Regions from separate parts of the Enterococcus sp. AMC1623 genome, predicted to be linked through region 1. Evidence: predicted binding sites of a transcription regulator. Region 1 holds the regulator's gene; the other holds the start of a gene.
What was found. The regulator LexA, encoded in region 1, represses DNA repair genes until DNA is damaged. The targets are predictions, from matches to a motif close to CNAACANNTGTTNG.

Region 1 (5,661 bases):
CCAATGAAAACAATTTTTTTGTTCAAGTCTTTTAAAAAAAACGAACATAAAGTCTGATTTATCAACTTCCACATTACAAAAAGTTTTTAAAAAAACTTTCAATAAGATGTATAATATTTCTCCATAAAACAAAAAAAGAGGGCGAATCTGCCCTCTTTTTTATTAAATTGATTTAAATGTATTTACAACATTTTCAACAGTGAAGCCAAATTCAGCTAAGACTTTATCACCAGGGGCAGATGCACCAAAATGATCAATCGTAATGGTTTTTCCATGGCACTTCACATATTTTGCCCAACCAAATGAGGAACCTGCTTCAATTGCCACACGTTTTTTCACGCCTGGAACTAAAACAGAAGCTTTGTACTCATCTGATTGTTCGTCAAACAAATCAAAACTTGGTAAAGAAACAACCGATACGTCAATTCCTTCTTCAGCTAGCACTTTTTGTGCTTCCACAGCTAAGTTGACTTCTGAACCAGTCGCAATTAAAATACCTTCTGGTTTGTCTCCTTTTTGAGCCGAAATGACATACCCACCTTTGGCTACATTTTCATCGGCATTTTCTTTTGTCCCTTCAATGACTGGTAAGTTTTGACGACTTAATACTAAAACAGTTGGTTTATCCGCTGATGTCATGGCTAATTTCCAAGCGGCACGTGTTTCATTCCCATCCGCTGGACGAATCACTTGCACATTTGGCATACTACGTAAGCTAGATAATTGTTCTACTGGTTCATGGGTTGGTCCATCTTCCCCAACTGCTACAGAGTCGTGTGTTAACACGTAAGTAACGGGAATATTTTGAATCGCTGACAAACGTACCGCTGGACGTAAGTAATCAACGAAAACAAAGAACGTTCCGCCATAAACACGTGTGCCTCCATGTAATTGAATCCCGTTCATCGCAGCTGCCATCGCAAATTCACGAACACCAAACCAAATATTACGGCCTTCGTATTGTCCGGGTTCGAAATCTTTTTCAGCAGCGACCATCGTATTGTTTGAGGCAGATAGATCGGCTGAACCACCCCATAAACTAGGGACAGCTTTTGATAACGCTTGAATCATGTCTTTACTTGACACACGGCTAGCTTGACTTGATCCCACTTCATAAGTTGGTAATTCTGCTTCCCAATTTTCTGGCAATTCTCCGGCAAAAGCTTGGTTGAATTGGTTGGCTAATTCTGGATAAGCGGTTTCGTATGCTGCAAATAATTCATTCCAAGCTGCTTCATACTCAGCACCTTTGTCGACCATTGTTTCTTTAAAACGTGCTGCAACTTCTTCAGGTACAGAAAATTCAGGATAGTCCCAGCCGTACGCTTTTTTCGCTGCTTGAATGCCTTCTGCTCCTAACGGTGCACCATGAACAGAAGAGGTACCTGCATTTGGTGCGCCAAACCCGATGACAGTTTTCACTTCAATCAAGGTTGGTTTCTCTGTTTCTGCTTGCGCTTCTTCAATCGCTTTAGAAATCGCTTCTAAATCTGTTCCTTCTTCTACAAGGATATGTTGCCAACCGTAAGCTTCAAAACGTTGTCCGACATTTTCTGTGAACGCTTTTGATGTTGGACCATCTAAGGAAATATCATTTGAATCATATAATACAATTAATTTTCCTAATTTCATATGACCTGCCATTGAAGCTGCTTCTTGAGAAACACCTTCCATTAAATCACCATCTCCACAAAGTCCATAGGTGTAATGATCAATCACGTTAAATTTCTCACGATTGTAAGTAGCAGCTAAATGAGCTTCAGCCATTGCCATTCCGACTGCCATGGCAATCCCTTGTCCCAGTGGTCCAGTCGTTGCTTCGACGCCATCTGTATGGCCAACTTCTGGATGCCCTGGTGTACGGCTATCCCATTGACGGAAGTTTTTCAAATCATCGGTCGTTACATCATAACCTGCGCAATGCAATAAGCTATATAATAACGCTGAACCATGTCCTGCCGAAAGCACAAAACGATCACGATCGACCCAATTACGAGAAGTTTTTGGATTTACTTTCAAATGTTTTGTCCATAATGCGTAGGCCATTGGAGCAGCCCCCATTGGTAGTCCTGGATGTCCCGAATTTGCTTTTTGTACCGCATCAATACTTAATGTACGTAGCGTATCAACACCAAGTTGATCAATTTTATCAAACAATACTAACGCCTCCTATTTAGGTTTTTTTTACCTATATTACATATCTATTATAAAAGATACCTCTGCAATTATCAATACTTTTTGCATCGGTATCTTTTATTTTACTTTCTATTGTGTAAACCTTTCGCTTTTTGAATTTGTTTTAGTTTTTCCGGCGTCACATCATTGCCTTCTGGATCGACTACTTTCATCCCTTCAATATGGTGCTTCATCCCACCACGAAAAGCTGTAATATACTCTCGTCTTAATGTTTGCTGTTCTGCTTGTTCCTTTTCAGTAAGTCCTTCTGTTTTTTTCTTTTTAGCTAACTCATTAATTCTATCTAATTTTTCTTTGGATAACATGATATCAAGCTCCTTTCTTTTCCATCTTATACAAAACAATCAAAAAAAACAATCAAAACAGAAACCGAACGTTTGTTTGATTTTTTTCAGAGCATATGTTACACTACGTTTAATAAAACTAGTCATATTTTTCATTTTATAATGATTCAAATAAAGGAAAGAAGGTGTTCGTTTTGGCAAAACGTACAGAAAACCGACAACTTGAAGTTTTAAAATTTATTCATACTCGAGTCAGTGAAAAAGGGTATCCACCTACAGTGAGAGAAATTGGTGAAGCTGTGCAACTTTCCTCTACATCAACTGTTCATGGTCATTTATCACGTTTAGAAAAAAAAGGCTTAATCCAAAGAGACCCTACAAAACCTCGAGCCATTGAATTAACCACACTGGGCTTAGAAACAATCGGTGCTCAACAACAAAAAATCCCTTTGTTAGGTGTAGTAACTGCTGGTGAACCCATTTTAGCAGTAGAAGAGGCTTCTGATTTTTTCCCAATCCCTCCTAATCTAGTTGAAGATAGTGGCCAATTATTTATGTTAACCATTCGCGGCGAAAGCATGATTAATGCTGGCATTCTAGATGGTGATCAAGTAATTGTAAGAAAACAAGACATTGCTGGAAATGGCGATATTGTTATTGCTATGACTGATGAAGATGAAGCAACTTGTAAAAGATTTTATAAAGAAAAAACTTATATTCGATTACAACCGGAAAATGATTATATGGAACCAATTATTTTACCAAGTGTTAAAATTTTAGGGCTAGTTGTCGGTTTGTATCGTCACTTTTAAAAATTCTTCATATCTATAACGAAGAGCACCCAAAATGTTAACCTAAATTTTGAGTGCTCTTCATTTTTATTTAATTTGAAAGAATTTCTGCTGCTAAACCGTTAATAAAATCGGGATGAGTATTCGGCATATCTAAGCGACGGTACTCTCCATCTAATTCTTCTACTAATTCTTTACACTCAATATCATTATCATAGAGTGTTTCTAAATTATCTGCAACAAAACCAAATGGTAGGTAAATAATCTCTTCATAACCTTCTTTTAACAATTCTTCGGTCACATCTTCAACACGTGGACCAATCCATTTATCCGCTGTACGTCCAGCACTTTGCCACGCATGACCAAAGTCCAATGAACCTGCTACACGTTGCGCAATTGCTTTAGCGGCACCGGTTATTTCATCAACATACGGATCGCCATTTAGCAATAGACGCTCAGGCAAACTATGTGCCGTGAACAAAAATTTCTGCTTTTTCTCAGAATTCAATGCTGCTTGAATTTGGTTAGCCCAAAATACTTGAAATCCTTCATGTTGCCAAAAGTGACGATGTGCTGTATAGGAAATTTCTGGATAAACTTCCAATTCTTTTTCAACACGATCATGATATTGCTTAATAAAACTAGAATCATGTGGTGCTAGTACCATTCCATGAATCGTTTGAAATCCTTGCGCTACAATATCTGCCACTGCATCTTCAATAAATGGACGAATATGACGTAAACCAGTAAACACATGATACTCTACTGCGCTAGTCGCATTTAATTTTTCCTCAACAGCTAAACGTTGCGCCTCTGTGATACGAGCTAAGGGTGAAACTCCACCAATTTCTTCATAACGACCAGCTAATTCATCATAAAGTTCTTGGGAAGGTTCTTTCCCATGACGAATATGGGTATAATAATCCCAAATTTCTTCTGTATTGTTTGGTGTCCCATAACTCATTAGTAAAACTGCTTGTTTTTGCATGACAAATTATGCCTTCTTTCTCATATAAAAAATAAAAATTAGTGTGACAACCATTAAACCAATTAACATTTGGGAAAAACCAAGCGAACCAGTCGCATGTGCCAAGACACCGATTATGGTAATACCAATTGTCATACCTAATTTTTTACAAACCGATAATAAACTCAAAGAAGCATTACGATCTCTAGGCGAAGCTTCTACCACTAATACTTGTAACGGAACAGTCATTAATGCCCCAATCGCAATACCAAAGAACAACAGTGCAATCAAGAACATTTTAAACGAAACAACCGAGAAGTACATAGTAACTAAGCTAATAAAAACTAGCATCATTGTGCCTGTTGTAGAATGTGTTGCCCCTTTTCTATCTGTCCAAATTCCCGCAATTTTCGAACCAATAAAAGTTCCTACAGCCATTACTGTCATTAATGATCCTGCTTTTCTTGCATCAAGATGGAATGTCATTTCAATAAATGACGGTAAGAAAGCAAATAAAGACATCACTAAACCTGTTGTAATTCCTCCAAGTAAACTTGTACGATACGCAGGTACTTGCCATAATTTTCGTGAAAATAGTACAGCTAATTTTTCATTTTCTCGTGCTGTTTCTACCTTCATAAATAAAGTGCTAGCGATAATTAAAATTGCTGCATAAACAACTAATTCTACGATATGACCACGAGAAAACCCTCTTGTTAATAATAAATTAAATGCTAGTAAAGCTAATACAAACAAACTGTTTCCTTTGATATCAAACGATTTTGTTTCTGAGTTTGTTACTTTTGGCACAATGAAGAATGCAAGTAAGAAAATAATCGCAATTAAACATGCCATAACAAAATAAATATTACGCCAATCATGGGTTTTGGCTAAACTAACTACACTGATAATAGGTGCGACAATTGTCGATAAGGCAACTAATGCCCCGATATTCCCAACTCTTCCACCAATTTTCCTTTCTGTCTTGGCAAAAACCAAAGAAAGTGTCAACGTTAATAGCGAACTACTACCAAAAGCTTGCAGCGCACGAAAGACTAGTAACATTGGGAACGATTGACTTAAAGCAATCCCTAATACACCAACGAAATAAAACGCTAATTCTGTTAAAAAGACCATACGATAACCAAAACGGTCGATCATACTTCCCATAACAGGCGTAGCAAATAATAAACCTAATGTATAAATAGAAACAATCCAACTTTTTTCAGCAGGTGTTAACATTAATCCTCTAGCCATTGAAGATAAATTAGTACTAATAATTCCCGAATCTAATTGTGTGATAAATAAACTAATAACTAATAATGGGGCAAACCATCTTTCTGATTTTGTGGCACGTAACTCCATTGAACAAATCCTCCTAAAGCAACCCTAAATATGTTTGTAATTGTTGTGTTGTATTTAA
Region 2 (5,661 bases), 120 kb from region 1:
TCAAGCTACATCTACCAGACAAATCACACAAATTTTGGGCGTAACACAACCGACAATTTACTATCACTTTAAAAAAAAGGAAGATATTTACTATCAAGTTATGTTGCGTTTATCAAATGACGTAGAGATTAACTTAAAAAAAATTGCAAACGCATCAAATTCTACCTTAGAGATAAAATTATTAGATATGGTTGAATTTTTAAAAGCCAAGCATCCTTTTAATTTATTTGTAATGATGCATGATATACAGCATACAGTATCTACAGAAACTTCTATGAAACTGTATCAATTGTTTTTAAAGTCGTATAAATCTCCGTTTATCCAGCTACTACAAGAAAATAAAAATCATCTACGACATTCAGTGGATATTGATTTTGCAGTAAGCCAATTATTTATATTGATGGCAGCATATTTAGATAGCACGGATAGAAGTGAAGATTTCTCTAAAAGAATCTATTTATACTTACATGGGATATACCAGTCTGAATAATAAATCCAAATAAGAGGCTATGTACATATAACCTCTTATTTGGATTTATCTTTGTTTCCCAATTAAACAGAATTTTCAGTAAGTATAAATGGTTGAAAAAAACTTATCACACTATTTAATCAAGTTCTTCAAAAAAAGGCTGATAGCTGTCATCAACAATATATTCTACGTATTCTTTAGTTAAGACTTCTTTCTTTTGAGAATCATTTGTAAATACGTCAACTTCAAACCATTTTTCTGGATTTTTAATGTGAATATGCCGAACATCTTCCCAAAATATTTTTTGATTATCCATGATAAGATAATCGTCAGACACTTCACCTAAAAAGAAACCCGTAACATTGTCTAAAAGACGTCCAAATTCATCCCTGCTATTTAGCTGAATCTCCACTTCTTTCGAATAGGTGAATGATTCAACTAACAACAAGTCAATCTCTTCTTGAGACATTTGTTCCAAAGGTTGATTGTCCTTTACAGCAAATTCTTCGTTTGTATGAATACTGGTCATCAACTCTTCCATTGCAAAAGCTGTGCCCCATTTTAAACCAAATGGACGATCATGATAGTCATTGTATTCATGAAATTCCTTTTTCGTTCGTTTTTGATTGACTATCATGTGTATTCACTCCTTCAATACCTGCCAAACCTCCTGCGTGTCCCCCAACCAGATTAGAACGTGCAATAGCACGACCTCCTTCTAATAATGAATGCGCATGAACGATAGAACCAAATCCAAATTTATGACGAATCGTATCTACGACTAAATCAGTTTTTATTTGACGTTCTTGTTGTTCTGGTTTTTCAAATAAGTTGAGTTGCAAAGAAGTTGTATAGATTAAATCACTGCAATTCACACTTATATTGCGAACATCTTGATTTTTATAATATTTCTCAAAAATGGTTAATAGACAAGTTACTAACTCTTTTGTTGTATTTGTCGCAGGTATACGAACTTGCTGATGAAAGCCACCTTTACCCGTCCAATCTGTGTAGCCTAAACTGAAACCAACCCATAAAGAAACAAGTTGTGCTTTTGCCCCTTCTCGACGTAAACGAGTTCCTAATTGGTCAGCCATTTCTTTGATAACTACTTCAAGCTGTTTTTTTTGTGTGTAATCTCGTGGAAGCACTTGCGAGTTTCCGATAGACTTACTTTTTGGCTGATACGTTTGACCTAAAAAACTCCGATCAATTCCCCAACTATGAGCGTACAGTTGCGTTCCTAAAATTCCCATTTTTTCTTTTAATTGATAATAATTACTATGTGCCAAATCATCTACTGTTTTAATCCCCATTTTTCGTAACTTCATAGCTGTTCGTCTACCAATCCCCCACATCTCTTCTAAAGATGCAATTTTCCAAACAGTTTTAGGCACTGATGCATAACGCCATTCAGCTTTCATATCGCTGTTGTGTTTGCTTTCATTATCTAGCGCAAGTTTAGCTAATAAAGGGTTATCGCCAATACCAATCGCTGTGTACAATCCCATCTGTTCATGAACATCCAATTGAATCAATCGTGCCAGTTCATAAGCACTCGATACATCGTACATTTTTAACCCATCAGTAACATCAATAAATGATTCATCCACACTGTATACATGATGGTTTGCTTCGTCTGCATATTTTTTATAGATATTATTAATCTCCATATTTTTGCGCATGTATAAAGCCATTCTTGGGGGTGCAATTACAAGATCATCTGGATAAGGAAAAGGCAAATCTCTAGCTCTTGAAACGTTCGTAATACCATAAGCTTCTTTAGCTTTTGGACTACTAGCTAATATTAACCCACTGCCTCTTTCTGTTAAACTATCACTCGGATAACTCATTACAACTAACTTCGCTTTAATCGGATTTAGACCACGTTCTACACATTCCACCGAACTATAAAAAGATTTACAATCAATACACAAAATATCTCTCGAAGGTTCTTTAGCATAATTAAATTCAGGATTCTTTCCAAATTTCATACTTCTCACCTCGTAAAACAAACGTATGTTCGTGTATATTATAACCACTTATTCGTATGTTTTGTCAAGATATTTTCTCATTGAAAAACTATCAATGCATGGTCTTATGTAATTAGTATCTCTATCTGCTTGAACAGTCTCTATGGAGTATTTTCTCTATAAATTCGTTTGAACATCTAAAAAAAGAAGAACCGACCAGCCATTTCCTAAGTAATTCATTTAATTTCATGAAACCATCTATAAAAAAATAATCTCATAACGTATTTACGGTTACGAGATTATTTTTTATCTTCTAATTATTCCGTAACAAGCCAAATGACTTGTTGGATATTTTCTAAGAACTCATCAATAATTAAGCGCTCTTGTAGCTCGTGTCCATTTGTTCCACCTGCTGCTAGGACAATGGCATCAATACCATTAAAAGTCAGACCGCTAACATCTGTACCTCCACGCATTACTAGTCCTTGATAGTTAAGATTATGCCGTTTGCACATTTCTTTAAAACGTTTAATTACCGGATTATCGTCTTCATGATGATATGCATATAAGCTTTGATCGACGTCATATTCTAACTTCGCGTCAAATTTATCTGCTGCTTTTTGAAGCGTTTCAATAACGTGATTTAACTGTTTTTTACCACTCTCATGATCAAGACTTCGTATTTCCATGGCAAATGTTGTAATCTCAGGAACAACATTTGTTGGATAGTCACAAATTACTTTTCCGATATTTGTTGTTGTATTTTCATCAATCTTCAAAAGATTCATATTTGAAATTGCCTCTGCCATCACTTGGATAGATGAAATACCTGAATCCGGCGCTATCCCAGCATGAGCGGCTTTACCAATAATTTTTCCAGAAACATCATAATAATCTGGTCCACCAATAATAGCTGTTCCTGGTCCGCCTTTTCCATCTAAAACAAACGCAACTTTTCCTGCTAATAATTCTGTATCAACTGCAAAAGCACCCAAAATACCTACTTCTTCACAGATTGTAAATAAAAACTCTAAGGGAGGATGTGACAAGTCATTCTCACGCAAAACTGCTTCAACTTCTAGTATTTGAGCAATCCCCGCCTTGTCATCTGCACCAAGAATAGTCGTACCATCAGAAACAACATATTTCCCGTCTTCTGTAATAGAAGGTTTTATCCCATTTCCAGGTTCCACGGTATCCATATGAGCTTCAAGAATCAATGTTTCTTGATTGGCTAAAGCACCCTTCCCAGGTATTTTAACAATCACATTTCCTGCATTTGATAAGGGAACTTTTTCATTTGATAGTTTATCTTCAAGAACTTCATAACCTAATTCACTAAAATAGTTAATCAAATAATCAGCCACACCACGTTCATGGTAGCTAACACTATCAATTTGAACAAGTTCTAAAAATTTATTGATTGCTCTTTCTTTATTAATCATCGTATTCCTCCTCATGATTAAACGTTCATCAAATTTTTTTCAATCAGTCTAAAGCAATTTCGAGTAATAGTGGTGTGTGATCTTGTCGTACTCCTGAATCAATCATTTCAGAAGTAACTACTTTATCTGCTCCACGATCACTGACTAACCAATAGTCGATTCTCCAACCAGAATTGTTAATTTTACTTGTTTTTACTCGCTGATTCCACCAACTGTACTGACCAGTTACATCTCCATGCAAATAACGAAATGTATCTGTGAAACCTAATGACAACAGGTTTGAGAAACCTTGGCGTTCTTCATCTGTGAAACCAGCTGAAAGACGATTTCTATCCGGATGAGCTAAATCAATCTCTTTATGTGCCACATTAAAATCGCCCGTCGCTAAAACAATTTTTTCTTTGTCTAAAGAAGCTAAATATGCAGCATATTTTTCGTCCCAAATTTGTCTTTCTTTCAAACGAACTAATTCATTTCCAGAATTCGGTGTATACACTTGTGTTAAATAAAATTGATCGAACTCAAGGGTAATAATCCGCCCCTCTGAATCCATCGTACTTGGCGCACCAATTTCAGGAAAATGCAGTTTTGGTTCTAAATGATTTTTATATAAAAACATTGTACCTGCATAACTTTTTCTTGCCGGTTCTTGGGAACTTCTCCATACTATTTGGTATTCAGGAAAGTTTTCCTTTAAAATTTCGATATGTTTTTTTGTCGGACCTTTAGCAGATAGTTTTGTTTCTTGAATCGCAATAACTGTTGGATCCAAATTGATAATCGTATCCATTACCCCTCGTGATAATACTGCTCTGGCAGAATCACTTGTTAATGCCGCATTTAATGAATCAATATTCCATGAAATAAGTTTCAATGTCATTCTCCTCGCTATAAAAAATTATGTTCTCTAGTTAGCATACGTTAATAGTCGTTTTTCTACAAGATTTCTACACTATTGTTATCAGTTAATCTTCTACCATCGCAATCGCTCTGACTGGGGACCCATCTCCTGATTGTATTTTTAGAGGGAAGCCATAGAACATAAAATTACTTCCTTTCGGTAAACTTTCTAAATTAACTAATCCCGTATAAGTAATGATTTTTTTACCTAATAAAGCACGTTCCAATTCTTCTGTGATGTTTCCACCAATGAATTTTGGATTCGAGGCTACAATTCTATTTACTTCTTCTGTGCCCACTTCTTCCATAAAAAACAATCCTGTTTTCTGAGGCCATATCTGATTTATACTAACGACTTGGGCTTCTCCATAAAAGTTTTCAAGAGGTATCTCATCTAAATTTTCTGCTCCCTCATGCATATGCGAAAATGCATCAACATGCGTTCCTGTATGTGACCCCATGCTTAGATGTCGTAGCTCCCACGTTTCATTGTCATGCGTATGGATGACCTCAATTTTCACTGCTGGATCTCCTTGAAAAACTGTCATATTTGTAAATAATGGGGTGGATAAATCAATGATTTTCATACTAGTCACCTACTTATCTGATAGATGTTATTATACTTATGAAAGTTGTACAGAATCAATACTTATGTACGTATTCATTATAAAATTTCATAATGAATACTATCAAAATTGTTTAACTGTAAAAGTATAAGGATTATTGCAATATTCTATTGGTAAAATATACTGGTAGAATTATTTTACCGGAATCCAAAGCTCTACTTCCGCATTTTGAGGATTCCCATTTAATAAAACTTCCAAGATTATTCCATTATTATACGCTATACTCTCATGAATGCCATTTTTAAAAT

Region 2: AC4BC7_RS04635 (Y-family DNA polymerase) is a predicted target of LexA. The motif match lies at 2,482-2,495, and genes of this name have one in related genera.

Annotation. Positions count from the first base shown of each region.
Region 1 is NZ_CM177096.1:801,556-807,216, forward strand. It holds gene tkt (transketolase) at 163-2,157, opposite strand; gene AC4BC7_RS04055 (DUF896 family protein) at 2,259-2,501, opposite strand; gene lexA (transcriptional repressor LexA) at 2,675-3,292, shown strand; gene hemH (ferrochelatase) at 3,363-4,259, opposite strand; gene AC4BC7_RS04070 (MFS transporter) at 4,266-5,603, opposite strand; gene hemQ (hydrogen peroxide-dependent heme synthase) at 5,617-5,661, opposite strand, start outside.
Region 2 is NZ_CM177096.1:925,057-930,717, forward strand. It holds gene AC4BC7_RS04625 (TetR/AcrR family transcriptional regulator) at 1-490, shown strand, start outside; gene AC4BC7_RS04630 (hypothetical protein) at 606-1,106, opposite strand; gene AC4BC7_RS04635 (Y-family DNA polymerase) at 1,066-2,463, opposite strand; gene AC4BC7_RS04640 (M20/M25/M40 family metallo-hydrolase) at 2,760-3,887, opposite strand; gene AC4BC7_RS04645 (exodeoxyribonuclease III) at 3,931-4,761, opposite strand; gene AC4BC7_RS04650 (cyclase family protein) at 4,853-5,374, opposite strand; gene AC4BC7_RS04655 (effector binding domain-containing protein) at 5,546-5,661, opposite strand, start outside.